Regions from separate parts of the Paenibacillus xylanilyticus genome, predicted to be linked through region 1. Evidence: riboswitches for the same ligand, from Rfam matches in the RefSeq annotation. Region 1 holds a riboswitch; each other region holds the start of a gene.
The links. Region 1 has a riboswitch for thiamine pyrophosphate ahead of F4V51_RS02210 (ABC transporter substrate-binding protein). Riboswitches for the same ligand answer to the same signal wherever they lie in the genome.
Positions count from the first base shown of each region.

Region 2: it holds a riboswitch for thiamine pyrophosphate, as region 1 does, so the genes downstream of both, F4V51_RS04365 (ECF transporter S component) here and F4V51_RS02210 (ABC transporter substrate-binding protein) in region 1, are expected to answer to the same signal.
Region 3: it holds a riboswitch for thiamine pyrophosphate, as region 1 does, so the genes downstream of both, F4V51_RS04345 (ABC transporter ATP-binding protein) here and F4V51_RS02210 (ABC transporter substrate-binding protein) in region 1, are expected to answer to the same signal.

Region 1 is NZ_CP044310.1:454,368-459,221, reverse strand. It holds gene F4V51_RS02225 (MFS transporter) at 1-450, shown strand, start outside; gene F4V51_RS02220 (DUF2798 domain-containing protein) at 686-1,186, opposite strand; gene F4V51_RS02215 (VOC family protein) at 1,359-1,745, shown strand; TPP riboswitch at 1,950-2,062, shown strand; gene F4V51_RS02210 (ABC transporter substrate-binding protein) at 2,274-3,314, shown strand; gene F4V51_RS02205 (MTH1187 family thiamine-binding protein) at 3,536-3,826, shown strand; gene F4V51_RS02200 (ABC transporter permease) at 3,826-4,584, shown strand; gene F4V51_RS02195 (ABC transporter ATP-binding protein) at 4,628-4,854, shown strand, end outside.
Region 2 is NZ_CP044310.1:958,820-963,673, forward strand. It holds gene F4V51_RS04355 (pectate lyase) at 1-261, shown strand, start outside; gene F4V51_RS04360 (copper amine oxidase N-terminal domain-containing protein) at 429-1,382, opposite strand; TPP riboswitch at 1,547-1,657, shown strand; gene F4V51_RS04365 (ECF transporter S component) at 1,865-2,458, shown strand; gene F4V51_RS04370 (ABC transporter ATP-binding protein) at 2,459-3,982, shown strand; gene F4V51_RS04375 (energy-coupling factor transporter transmembrane component T family protein) at 3,957-4,751, shown strand; gene F4V51_RS04380 (outer membrane protein assembly factor BamB family protein) at 4,848-4,854, shown strand, end outside.
Region 3 is NZ_CP044310.1:953,873-958,726, forward strand. It holds gene thiM (hydroxyethylthiazole kinase) at 1-69, opposite strand, end outside; gene F4V51_RS04335 (ABC transporter substrate-binding protein) at 121-1,188, opposite strand; gene F4V51_RS04340 (ABC transporter permease) at 1,276-2,094, opposite strand; gene F4V51_RS04345 (ABC transporter ATP-binding protein) at 2,081-2,842, opposite strand; TPP riboswitch at 3,012-3,114, opposite strand; gene F4V51_RS04350 (radical SAM/SPASM domain-containing protein) at 3,317-4,192, shown strand; gene F4V51_RS04355 (pectate lyase) at 4,540-4,854, shown strand, end outside.

The DNA of each region.
Region 1 (4,854 bases):
GCAGCTCTTAGTGTTACCTGCTTCTGGATCGCGATGTCTGTTGGAAGACTCTTCGCCGGGTATATCGCTGAAAAGTTCCAGTATCGCGTGTACATTTTGTACAGCTGTCTGGCAGCTGTTCTGCTTATGGCTATTTTTCCGTTCACCAACCAGATCTGGTCTGCTTTTCTAATTATTCTCCTGCTTGGACTGGCGTTTTCCGGAGTTTTCTCCATTGCTCTCGTTTTTGCCAGCAAAATGCTGCCAGGAACAGAAGAGTCTACGCCCAGTATCCTGATTGCATCTGGCGGAGTCGGCGGCGCCATTCTGCCTCTGCTTACCGGTTGGAGTCTGGATCATCTGGACGTTAATCAATCCACATGGATGCTTGCACTATTTGCTGGGGGTCTGCTTGTAATCAGCTTGGTTGCTTATCAGTGGCAGAACAGACAACGTGCAGCTTCCGTTTGATTACCGTCTTGCGTTCGTATTAAATTTTGGATTCACCAATTTAGCTATAATGAAAAGTGGCTCCGAAGCGTATGCTTTGGAGCCATTTTTGCTTCAATAATTGTAATGTAGACTGAAACTCATGTGGTCCAATGGTCTACATCATGATTGCCCAGGAAATAGTTTGCGGCAGGTTATTTCATTTTTGGAGTGAAAAATATCAGCATTCATTTATAAATTAAATTCAGAAGGTTTACTAAGCCTCGTTGTTGATCAAGGGAGCCACTACTTCTTTCCCTTTAATAAATGTGCGGAATACGTAACGAATAAGGGGCCCAATAATGAAAAGCTGCAGCGGAAGGGCCAGACTAAAGTTACGAGCAATGGTGTGAAGATAGGTTTCGAGCAGCGGTTTCCCCATCAATTGATCCGCAAAATAAGATGTAGCCATACCGTATAAGGACATGATCAAAACCATGCCAACAACCATGCAGCAAGACATGGCCACAATACCGAGAAGCTTGTTGGACTTGTCAAACGGCAGTGAAAAGGCAGCTTTCTGGGCTACTGGGCCGACAATAAAGGATTCCACCAGGAAAGCAACGGCAAAACACAAAACGAACTGAAACAGTAATTCAAGCGGGGATAATTTACCGATTAATCCGTTGTAAATCAGGTTGAAGGACATCATCACGATGACCATTCCTGTACACATCATCAAGCCAAAATAAATATGCTCTTTCTTCGTAGTTGGCAACTCTCTCTCATCCTCTCTGTTTACTCTGCCAATTATAAAGATCGCGAATATCTCCACATAAGTGAACATTCTGTGAATTTGATTTAAATCTCATTTGACAACTCGGAATTAGGAATCTATCATATCCCTTAATATGTAAGAAACAATTTTCTGAACTTGGGAGGTTTTCATGATGGGTTTTCAAAAGCGTATTGACCATATCGGTATTGCTGTACGTGATCTGGAGACAACACTGCGTTTCTATACGGAGATTGTAGGACTCGAATTGAAAGACCGGGTAACTCACACGAACGGTGTCATTCAACTCGCTTTCCTTGGCTTCAATGGTAGTGATGAAACGGAGATTGAATTGATTCAGGGATACAGTGATAAACTGCCTTCCGAAGGAACGGTGCACCATTTTGCCATCCACGTAGAGGACCTTGATGCGGAATATAAGCGTATCCAGGCTACGGAGGCAGAGTTTATCGACGGGGAGATCATTACGCTGCCCAACGGCTATCGATATTTCTTCATCTATGGACCAGAAAAGGAATGGATTGAGTTTTTCCAGCGCTAAACCATATATCGCATAAGGGATATTTCATACCAGAAATAACCTGTACCCCTCTGCCTTCAAACAAATATCGATTCCGATCCGCGTATCCTTCCTGATATAAGGTACATTCCCCAAAGCAATCCTCCCTTGGCTATTCCTCCAGTTCCTGACTGGACACATTCCGGCCTCTGGCCTATAATTACACCTAGTAATGCCCGTAACTTCATAGTTTCCCAGGGGAGTCGGAATTGGCCGGCTGAGAGTGTATCCCATCAAGATACTAACCCTTAGACCTGATCTGGATCATGCCAGCGTAGGAATCGGAGTATATCGAATTGGCCCAGCCATGTGCTGCAGCCACCTCTCTAACGCCTGCACGCGTCCCGGATTACGGGGCGCTTTTTTTGATGGTATCTTTTTGACACAAAAAGTACGTCATCCGGATCATAGCTGGTATAAATCGAAGGATTTATGCACCATGCTTGGATATGAAGCCAAGGAGTACCCCGCGCCACTGGCCGGACCATATGAAGGAGAGAAAAAAACAAGATGAGATGGCGTAAAATGATTGGACTCCTGCTCTTGTGTATGACACTGGTCACCGTAGCTGCATGCGGCAGCAAGGAAGCAGCACCTGCAGGACAGAATGGCAGCAGCACCACTGAAAACAGCAGCGAAGGTGACAGCGCAGCATTGAAGGATGTTAAGGTCGTGCTCGACTGGACACCCAATACGAACCACACCGGCCTTTATGCCGCCGTGGATCAAGGGTTTTACCAGGCAGAAGGTTTGAATGTCGAGATTGTACAGCCGGGAGCTGGCGGTGCGGATACGATGGTAGCCTCAAACGAGGTTCCTTTTGGGGTAAGTTATCAGGAGAGCGTAACACAGGCCCGCACACAGGACGTTCCGCTCGTCTCCATTGCAGCTGTCATTCAGCATAATACGTCTGGATTCGCCGCTCCGGTGGATCGAAAAATCAAATCACCCAAGGATTTCGAAGGCAAATCCTATGGCGGCTGGGGATCACCCGTTGAAGAAGCGGTTATGCAATCCATTATGGAAGGCGAAGGCGCCGATGTGTCCAAAGTAAAAAATATTAATATGGGCGACGCCGACTTTTTTACCGCAGTGAAACGGGACATTGATTTTGCATGGATCTTCTATGCATGGACCGGCATTGAAGCCGAGCTGCGCGGAGAACCCCTCGACATGCTGTATGTGAAGGATTATTCCGATGCGCTGGACTATTACACGCCTGTACTCGTGACGAACGAGCAGACCATTCAGAACGACCCCGAACTGGTGAAGGCATTTATGAAGGCTACTTCTGAAGGGTATCAATATGCGATTGATCATCCCGAAGAAGCTGCGGACATTTTAATCAAGGCTGTACCTGATCTCGATAAGGACCTTGTGGTGGCAAGTCAGAAATGGCTGAGCCCGAAATACAAGGATGACGCTCCGCGCTGGGGTGAGCAAAAACAGGAAGTGTGGCAGAACTACACGGACTGGATGTTCAGCAAAAAACTGCTTGATGAGCAGATCGATGTATCCCAAGCGTATACGAACGATTTTTTACCCCAATAAAATATAACTGTATAAGTCGACTTTTATGTACACCGGAACGAAGAGTGCTGAACCCATCTGTAGAAACAAAGTGGTCGCCTTTATCGCCGGATTTCCCCATTAAAAATGGAATCAAGAAATCCGGTGATAACAGCGATCGGAAGAGGGTGCTGCAATCGAAGTGGTCAAGTGTACATTCACGATGTTCTACTTACTCATCTCGAAAGGAGCCGTGATCTCTCATGGCAAGTACACTGCTTAGCATTCAAGTGATTCCCAAAACGCCGAATGGCGAAAATTCGTATCCGTATGTAGATCGGGCGATCGAAGTGATCCAGCAATCCGGCTTGAAATATCAGGTTAATCCGCTCGATACCACAATGGAAGGTGAGCTGGAGGAACTGCTGGAAGTTGTCCGTAAAATGCATGAGGTGCTCGTGGAGGCTGGCAGTCCAAGCATCATCTCCCAGATCAAAATCGCCCATAGCCCGAACGGCTTCAGCATGGATACCCTGACGGAGAAATATCGCTAATGCATACGTACTTCAAAAGTGTATGGCCGCCCATTGTGGCGGTTATTCTCTTTATAGCCCTATGGCAGGGTGCCGTGTCCCTGTTTCATATTGAGAAATGGATGCTGCCCGCACCTTCCGACATCGCACAGGAAGCAGCCTCCCAAGCAGATCGTCTGGGCATGCATGCATGGGCGACCATTCAACTCACGTTAATTGGCTTCGCGGCCGGTACGCTGGTTGGGCTGCTGATCGCCATGGTACTGCATCTGATTCCTTTTCTGAAATCTGCCCTGTATCCTTTACTTATTCTTAGTCAAAATATACCGACAATTGCGCTCGCTCCGCTCCTGCTGATCTGGTTCGGATTCGGACTGCTGCCCAAGTTGATTACCATCATCCTGGTCTGCTTCTTTCCCGTTGCTGTCGCAGCCATGGATGGTTTGACACGTACGGATGCCGCCATGATGAATTACATGCGCATGGCGGGAGCGAGACGCGGCCCAATTTTCTGGAAGCTGGAGCTCCCGCACGCACTGCCTTCCATCTTCTCTGGTGTCAAGATTGCCGCGACTTACAGCGTTATGGGTGCCATTATTGCTGAATGGATCGGAGCCGACAAAGGGATCGGGTATTACATGATGCTTCAGAAGTCCGCTTACCGGACAGATCGTCTATTCGTTGCGATCATGATTATTGTCGCGCTCAGCCTGCTGCTCTTCCTGTTTATTGCCCTGCTGGAGAAGCTGCTCGTTCGCTGGCGACCACAGAAGCGCTGATTCGCAGCAAAAGCACTATACAAGGTTAGGAAGTGAATGTGAGATGACACTCAAATATAACGAACAGGCACCACCTGCACCAGGCGGAAGCACTGGAATTTCAACTCGAGAAGAATCACTCCGCACTGCTTCCACCGCTACCTCCGATTCGGGTAAGCAGAGCCTGCCTGCACTGGAAGTTCAGGACGTCCACGCTTCCTTCCGTGAACGACGGAACAAGCTGTCTGTCCTGAACGGATTATCCCTGACCGTAGAACAGGGCGAATTCGT
Region 2 (4,854 bases), 500 kb from region 1:
AACGCTTCGGGGACAATTAACATTAAAAATTTCAGAGCTGATGATATCGGTAAGCTGGTACGTCAAAATGGAGGAACCTCTTACGCGGTCACCATGAACGTGGACAGCTCCAACATTTCCAATGTGAAGGATTCCATTCTGCGAACAGACAGCAGCTCCACAGTTGGCAAAATAACGAATACCCGTTATTCCAAAGTGCCTACCCTGTTCAAGGGATTCGCATCGGGTAAAACAAGTCAATCGGGGAATACGCAATATTGAGGATAGCATGTCAACCAGAAGATAAAGAGGATACAGTAGGTTCATGTTCAGAATTCCTCTTTATAGTAAACGCAAAAAGGCACCCTCAAGGATGCCTTTTTGCGTTTGCCATAAAACTAGATGAAGAGATTTTGAAAAATGCTGCATTCTCTGCTATCTCTCAGTAGTCATTCGTTTTCTTCTGGAACAGCAACGATGATTTTGTCTTTTTCCGGGGCAATGGAACCCGAATCAATGGAGCCGGACTTGTTCATGACCTCATAGGAAGTCTCTTCCAGCATTTGAGAGTATTTAAATGATACAAGAGTTTGGCCTGCTACCGATGGTCGCTTCCCTGCTTCTGCTACAGCTTTGTTTTTGATGAAGAATAGATCTCCGATTGTTCCGGCTGCACTGCTCACGTTGGCCTGCCATTTCAGCAGGGCAGTTCCATTTTTGATTTCGTAGTAACTGATGAGATCATTATTTTCGTTGATGAAAAAGCGGTCCTTCTGTCCTTTTTCAAAAATGTAAGTCATCGATGAGTCGACAGGACCAAGTGGATTACGGATGTCCAGGCGTGCCTGTTTTAAATCCGAAAAACGTGGAAAACGAAGCGCAGCCTCACGTGCAATCGTCAGGTCAGCACTTTTGTACTCCTCAATAATCGATGCATCTGGCGTATAGATATAAGCTTCCTTGGCAGCCTGATTCCATCGAACTTCTGCACCGAAGGTTTCACCGATTGCACGAAGTGGGAGCATGGCTTTGCCATTTACCAGAATCGGAGCAGAGGACAGCGCCGCAGCCTGGCCGTTTTTCTTGATGGTTTTACTGTTAGGAGTAAGTACATACTTGTCGCTTCCTGTACTAATGCTAATTTGTTTCGTTTTGTTGTTGTACCCGAAAGTATAGTCACCCAGAAATTTCAGTTCCGTGAGCGCCACATACGTAACTCCCTGGCGAATAACCACATCATATTCGGCAGGAACATTGTTAATATAGGCTGCAGGCTGGTGTATCGCTGCCGCTTCCACTACATGGGATGACATTAGTGCAGGTGCCGTTCCTGCGGTCATGATCGAAGCGGCAAGGATCCATTTCCATTTTTTTTGCTGCCAGGTTGTGTTGGTTGTATTCATATCATCAATCCCCTTTCCCGTATATAGACGGCTAATATCTCCTAAATGTTTCATATTAATGGAATTGGCATCCTTTCTTTAAACGGATTTCTCCAGTGTGAAACCTTGTTGGACGTATAAGTTATTGCCATAAATACCCATGTAGTGTACATTAGTAGCAATGAAATAAAGTGAACCGGGAGCTCAATGAAGTTGGGCTGAGATTGGGGCCTTATGCCGCTGACCGTATATCTGATCTGGGTAATGCCAGCGTAGAGAACATGAACTCATGATAAGTAATTTGGGGAATGAAAATGGGAACGGTTAATCTCGGAATGCGAGCGGAAGCAGGCTTGCCTCGTGAGTTGACCGGATTTCATTTTATTCTAAGTTACTTCGATCATGGGTTGTGACACTGTGCGTAAGGCTTCCCCGGAACCGGGGAGGCTTTTTTTATTTTCATTTCATAACCTTATGGGAAGCAGAGAAAGGAAGTAGAGGACATGTCAACAACAGTGCGCAGCAACAAATTGAAGTTAACTGATATTTTGGTGACGATCGTGATCGCGGTTGTATTCGGGGTCATCTACAAGATATGGGGACCGACGTATGATCTGATGAAGCCTTTCGGCGTACATGCGGAGCAGATGATCTATGGCATGTGGTTTATGGCAGGTACGTTCGCCTATGTTATCATTCGCAAGCCGGGGGTGGCCATTCTTGCTGAAGTAGCAGCCTCGACCGTCAGTGCTTTTCTCGGGAGTGAATGGGGGATGTCCACCTTGGTATACGGTCTGTTGCAGGGGCTGGGCGCAGAGATCTTCTTCGCCGCATTCCTGTACCGCAAAACGAATCTGTTCGTCACCTGCCTTGCAGCTATTGGGGCAGCAGCAGCTTCGCTTTTGCTCGATTACCAGTATGGATACATTGACTCGTTATCGGCGTGGAATTACACATTGTTTATCGGCTTCCGCTTCATTGGAAGCATTCTGATTGCTGGTGTATTTGCTTATTATCTTGCGAAAGCACTTGAACTCACAGGCGTGACCCGGTCATTGAGACCGGTCTCCAAGCAGGATTATGAGGCACTGGACTAAATGAACGGAGAAGGGAGTGTGCAGGCGGTAGGCATTACCAATCTAAGGTGCAAGTTCCCGGGAGAGCAGGACCTGGTATTCCAGGGCTTGTCTCTCTCCGTGCGTAAAGGGGAAAAAGTGCTGCTGCTCGGTCCAAGTGGTTCAGGCAAGTCCACGCTGCTGCAAATATTGAGCGGTCTTATTCCGCGTTCCGTGGAAATCCCGATGAAATGTGATGAGATTCAGGTGCCGATTCAGCCAGGCATTGTATTCCAGGACCCGGATACCCAATTTTGTATGTCCTATACAGATGAAGAGATTGCTTTTGTGCTTGAAAATCGGAATATCCCAAGGGACCAGATGCCTGAGCTGATTCAACATTATATGGAGCTCGTTGGCCTTTCTTTTGAACATAATCGTGCATGGATTCAATCGATGTCCCAGGGGATGAAGCAGCGCCTTGCGATTGCCTCTATTCTTGCCATGGAGCCGGATGTCCTGTTTCTGGATGAACCAACAGCACTGCTCGATGATGAGGGAACCACGCAGGTATGGGATACGGTGAAGCAGGTCGCACAAGATAAGACACTCATTATCGTGGAACACAAAATCAATGAGGTGGTGGACGTGGTTGACCGAATCATCGTGCTATCACCCGAAGGGAAGATTGTGGCCGACGGACAGGCGGAACAGGTCTTTGCGAACGAGAGGGATATGCTTAAGGAGTATGGCATCTGGTATCCGGGAGTATGGGAGGAACGTGGAGCTCGGAAGGTTGAAGCGAAGCGACAGGATTCTCAAGAAGCCTTTAAGCATATGACGTCCGGATCTGGCAGTCGCACAGAAGTCGAAGAAGATGATTCCAGGGAATCAGGTGTATACCATCCGGCACTCGAATTGAGGCAATTCACAGGGCTGCGAGGGAAGAATCCGGTTGTACAGATCGATCACGCTGACGTATTTCACGGGGATTGGGTAGGAATCGTTGGAGCTAATGGCGCTGGAAAAAGTTCATTATTGCTTTCCCTGATGAATATCCTGAAGACGACGGGACATTATCGTGTTGAAGGACAACGGCCCGGCAGGATCAGAGAGCTGGCTGACCGCATTGCATTCGTGTTTCAGAATCCGGAATTTCAATTCGTTACGAATTCGGTTCTGGATGAGGTGGAATTTTCCTTACTCGGGGGAGAACTTACTGCGGAAGAGCGACGGGCCAGAAGCATTGAAATGCTGGAGCAATTTGGACTCAGTGAGCTGTCTGGGAGGCACCCGTATCAATTGTCGATGGGACAGAAACGCCGTCTCAGTGTAGCTTCTGCTATGGTTCGCAGACAGCGGATATTGCTGCTGGATGAGCCCACATTCGGACAGGATGCACGTAATACGTTTGCCATGCTGGGACAACTGGAGCGCCTGCGTCGCGCGGGGACGGCCGTGGTCATGGTGACACATGATCAGGAGATCGTGAACCGATATTGTACGAAAGTGTGGACTGTAGAAGAGGGGAGGGTTACGCATGCAGCTATCGTTTCCTCATCGTGAAACCTGGCTGCACGCCGTGAATCCGGGCCTTAAAGTTATTTTCCTGACCCTGATGTTTATCCTGGTTATTCTTATTCACAATCTGAACGTCATGATCAATGTAGCGGTTGTCATGCTTCTGTTACTATGCTGGGCGGGTCATCCTTGGCATCGGCTGCTGCTCTATGCGTCGCCTTTTATATTGATCTTTATCTCCACCTCCACAGGCATGATGATGTTTGGTAAAGGCGAGACGACGTGGTACAAATATGGACTGATACATATCACGGAGGAGAGCTTCTATCGCGGGCTGCACCTGGGGTTTCGTTCCCTGAGCATGGCGGCTGCGGGATTGTTGTTTGGCCTGACCACACGTCCGGTTCATCTATTCTACTCGCTGATGCAGGAGTGGCGTCTTCCGCCCAAGTATGCCTATAGCTTTTTGGCCGCCATGCGCATGATTCCCATTCTGCTGGACGAATTCCAGACGCTGCGTTATGCCATTCGCATCCGCGGTACGCAGCAGCGTGTTTCATACTGGAACGTCTATGGAACCTTGAAGCGGTATGCGATTCCCCTGCTGGCGCAGAGCATCCGGCGGGCAGAGCGCATGGCCATCGCCATGGAGGCAAAAGGATTCGCAGACGGCGCGAGCCGGACGTATTACATCCAGACCGGGTATTCCCGGGCGGATCTGTATTTTGTGTTGTATTTTATAACAACCCTTACTATAGGTTACATGTTAGGCTGGGAATTCCCTTATTACCCGGCGATGCTGGATGTCAGATGAAGAGAAGGGACGGACATTTTTTTGGCGGTACAGTAACTTTTTCTTGTTCAAAACGTCTTTAATGGAAATAACTTCAAAAGGATGGAGTGAACCAACGTGAAGG
Region 3 (4,854 bases), 500 kb from region 1:
AGCAACCACGAGGTTGGTGATATTGTGAACCAGTGGATTTTGAGAACGAACTCGTGCCAGATATGACATTTGAAATTCCCTCCTGATAAGCCATTATTTTTATAGCTGCAACTGTACTTTTTACTTATCCTGCAAGTTGATAAACGCATCCTCGGCCTGTACCGAATCCGGAATCAATTTACGTTGTACCAGCCACTTCCGCACGTTTTCCCAGGAGGAAGACTCCTGCCAGCCAAACGGGATACCTTCTTCAGTCATGAGCGGAAGCAGAATGTCCAGGCTCTTTGTTTCAATTTCCCGATCCAGCGGGGACGTCTCATTTTCGTGTGCGAGCAGGATGTTCAATGCTTCATCCGGATGCTCGGTCACATAGTTCTGACCTTCCTGGATCGCTTTGACGAAGCGGGTGAGCTGATCCTTCTTCGCCTCAATTCCCTCGTCGCTTGCTGTAAGAACGAGTTCGTAATAATCCGGCACGCCGTAATCGACGGGGTTAATAGACTTGACCGAATGACCTTCTTTCTCGAGAATCAGCTGTTCATGATTGATAAAACCACCCATGATCGCATCGGCCTGACCGGAGGCCAGCGAAGGGATCAGATCAAATCCAACATCCACCAAATTCATGCGGTCCGGATCGCCGCCATCCTGACTCATCATCGTACGCACCATGGCTTCATATAGGGGAACGGAGGAATACCCTACCGTCAGTCCTTCAAGATCTTTGGGAGAGTTCACCTTCCCGTCCGTTTCCGTCAGCAGATGAACGAGTGGATGCCGAACGACAGCGGCAATGGATCTTACGGGAATGCCTTCTCCACGGGCTAGCAAAATTTGCGGCTGATAGCTCAGCGCCAGATCCACTTTGCCAGCGGCTACAAGTTTGAGCGCATCATTCGTATCGGCAGGCATCTGAATGTCCACATCGAGCCCTTGGTCTGCAAAATATCCCTTTTCCTGTGCTGCATATATAAAGGAATGGACTGCATTCGGATACCAGTCGAGCATGATGGACAATGAATCGTGGTCACCAGACGACGATCCGGTTGTTGTTGAATCTGTGCCCTGTACCTGGGGATCGGAATGTGACGGTGAAGGGTTCGCACCCGTATTGCCACAACCGCTGACGATCAGCAATAAACAGATGAGGGCAGGAAGCAGGATGTGAATGAGTTTCTTTTTTCTCATGGATAAATGGGCCTCGTTTCGTTCTTTTTTGTTTGGTTTCAATCGCTGATATGTTTCAAAGAGATCGACAGGAAGGAGCAGCACTTGTTATCTCATTGCCGATTGCCTTTTCATCGACTTTCCTCTGCGTGCATGGTCTGCATTCCGCTTCAATCCAAGGATTCGCTCCAGCCAGGCAATAAGCACGAACAGACCGATGCCCAGCAGGGATAACAGCAGAATGGAGGCAAACATTGCATCGGTATTCATGCTGCTGGACATTCTGCGGCTGAAATAACCAAGACCTTTGCTGCCTCCGAGCCATTCGCCAATGGTTGCGCCGACCACGCAGTACACCACCGACATCTTCAATCCTGAGAAGAAAGAGGGCAGTGCAAGAGGTACCTGAAGCTTGCGGAACAGATCCCACTTGCTTGCTCCCATTGTCATCAGTAGTTCGCGCTGATCCGGGTCGCCTTGACGGAGACCATCATAGGTGCTGACCACAATCGGAAAGAATGCGATCAGAAACACCACAGCAACTTTACTCCAGAGTGTGTAGCCAAACCACAGAATGAACACAGGAGACAGGGCAATCAGTGGAATCGTCTGGCTGATTACGATGAAGGGATACAGCGCCTTTTCAATCGAACGGCTGAGGTGCATGCCCGCTGCCAGAGCGCCTCCAGCCACGATGGACAAGCCGAAGCCAACTGCTACCTCCATCAATGTGGCAGGTAGATGGGTTCCGAGGAGCAGACGCCGATGCTCAACTAGAGAACTTACTATTGATGTAGGTGCAGGGATAATAAAAGAAGGAACCCAGCCCAATCGAACGATGCATTCCCAGCCAGCCAGCATCAAAAGGAGAAGCGCAGCGAACAGGCCATAGCGGGCAACCCATCTGCTGACGTTAAAGCTTCGCATGTAGTTGTTCCTCCAACCGTTGTCGCATCTGTATCAGATCCGGATCGTAGACCATGTCCGAATGTCTCGGACGGGGCAGAGGCACCTTCATGTCCAGCAGCTGCCGACCGCCAGGAGTGAGAAGGACTATCCGGTCACTTAGTAACAGGGCTTCTTCTATATCATGCGTGATGAACAGCACCGTTTTACCGAGGTTTTCCCACAATTCAAGCAGCCAGCGATGCATCTCCCGCTTGGTCATGGCGTCAAGCGCGCCAAAGGGTTCGTCCAGCAGCATGAGCTGTCCTCCTGTCAGCAAGGTGCGCAGCAGGGCGACCCGCTGCTTCATGCCGCCGGACAGTTCGTCCGGGTAGGCATGCTCATAGCCGGATAAGCCAAATCTGTCGAGTCCGGCCATAATGTCAGCTCGCAGCTTCACCTTGTCCTGCTTCCTCAGGGCAAGCTCCGAAGGAAGCAGGCAGTTCTCCATAACCGTCCGCCAGGATAACAGCAAATCCTTCTGCGGCATGTAGGCAACCCGCCCGAGTCGCTGTCCTGGCGGCACCCCAGCAATTTCGATCGTGCCATCTGTCGGTTCAAGCAAGCCTGCCAGCAGCTTGAAGAGTGTACTCTTGCCTGATCCGCTGGAGCCGATCAGCGAGACGAATTCTCCCTTTTTTACACACATCGACACATTGGAGAGCACGGGGGAATGTCTCTGATCCGGAAAAGTAAAGGTCATGTTGTCAATCTGTACATCGTTGCTCATCTGGTTCCTTAGCCCCCTTGGAATAAAAACTGCCTGAACGAAAATGCACGTTGTTTGCGATCTGTTGTAAGTAAACGCGAAAAAGCCCGCCCATTTCCGGAGAAATGAGTGGGCCTGTTAAGTTCAACCGACATTCATGTTCATATGAATATGAAAAAAATCCGTTAACTGAAAGTCCGCTCCACTTCCCTCCGCTGGTATGATCCAGATCAGGTTCAAAGGGTCCGAATACATTCATTCGTCTCAGCCGCAAGGCTCCCCTAGTGCAATCGTTCAAGATATGCAGTTGTGTACACAGCATATATCACATTCCTGCGAGATGTAAAGAGGGCTTAGAGGCAAAAGTTAAACGTTAAAACCATTCGCGGATTTACCTTGGCTTCCTAACCCGATATAATGGGGATGGCACATATGGGCCGGATTACAAATGAGGGTGGGACTGTTCTCCCTCCTAAGCAGAATGGGGACCCCGAGTTGAAAACGTTCAAGAAAGTATATATTGAAATTACAAGCATATGTAACCTGGCATGCAGCTTCTGTCCGCAGACCAAGCGTGCCAAAGGATTCATTGACCCTGAAGTCTTCAACAATATATTGGATCAGATTAAGCCACATACCAAACACATTTATTTGCATGTAAAAGGGGAGCCGTTACTCCACCCCAAAATTGATGTGTTACTGGATTCCGCACACGAGAAGGGATTCAAGGTAAACATAACAACGAACGGAACATTGCTGCCCAAGACCCAGCATAAACTGCTTGGCAAACCGGCATTGCGGCAAATGAACTTCTCGCTGCACAGCTTCGACGGGCACGAGGGATCGACCGACCGTGAGGGATACCTCAGCAATATTTTGTCCTTTGCCAGGGAAGCCGTGAAGCACAATGTAATCATCTCGTTCCGGCTCTGGAACCTGACGCAGGATAACTTCACGAATGCCCAGATGAATCGGAACCGGGAAACACTGGAGGTACTGGAACGCGAGTTCAACCTGGATTTCCGCATTGAGGAAAAGGTGGTTCCAGGCAGCGGCGTCAAAATTGCGCCGAATGTCTATCTCAATCAGGACCACGAGTTCCAGTGGCCAAGTCTGGATGCACCAGAGGATGACGGCAAAGGCTTCTGTCATGCGCTGCGCAGTCAGGCGGCCGTACTGGTGGATGGAACGGTTGTACCGTGCTGCCTTGATGGTGAAGGTGTCATTAATCTCGGTAACGTCCATGAGAAGTCTTTCTCGGAGATTGTCGAAGGTGAGCGGGCAAACAATCTGGTGTATGGTTTTTCCAAGCGGGAAGCCGTGGAGGAACTATGCCGGAAGTGCGGATATCGTCAGCGGTTCGGAGCTTAGTCAAATAAGTTGGAAATGAATAGTTCATGCCTAAGATCATGTTGTCTGGAAACAGATGACGTGGTCTTTTTTTAATTTTTGGCTAGAATTCTGCAGTCTTCACAGACTTTAAATGAAGCATACCGAAAGTTAAGATCAGCACATTCCTTGCGGAATGGATCGACAAAGAATGCGAACAATGCAGGAATCATGCCGACAATTGGATATCTAATCTAATGATTATTATCATTACTCTCCTGTTTTGGTAGCATCAGGGTAGGATCCAGAACAGAGGTGCACCTCTTAAGGGATCCGGGAAGACAAGCTGGCTTGTACACCAATATATTCATATAAGGGAGGATTTACGTATGAGAAAAATGTTATCGCTGCTGCTCTCTGCTGGTCTGGTCGCTTCTGTATTTGGTGCATTACCCGTGTCTGCTGCTCCCGAGATTGTGAAGACGACGATTATTGTCAAAGCAGGTGAGACTTATGATGGCAAAGGAAAGAGTGTTGCCGCAGACCCAAACACATTGGGTGATGGCAGTCAGGCCGAGAACCAAAAACCGATCTTTCGTCTTGAGGCAGGAGCTACACTGAAAAATGTAGTGATCGAGGCACCGGCAGCCGATGGCGTCCATTGTTATGGCAACTGCAATATTCAGAATGTGACCTGGAATGAT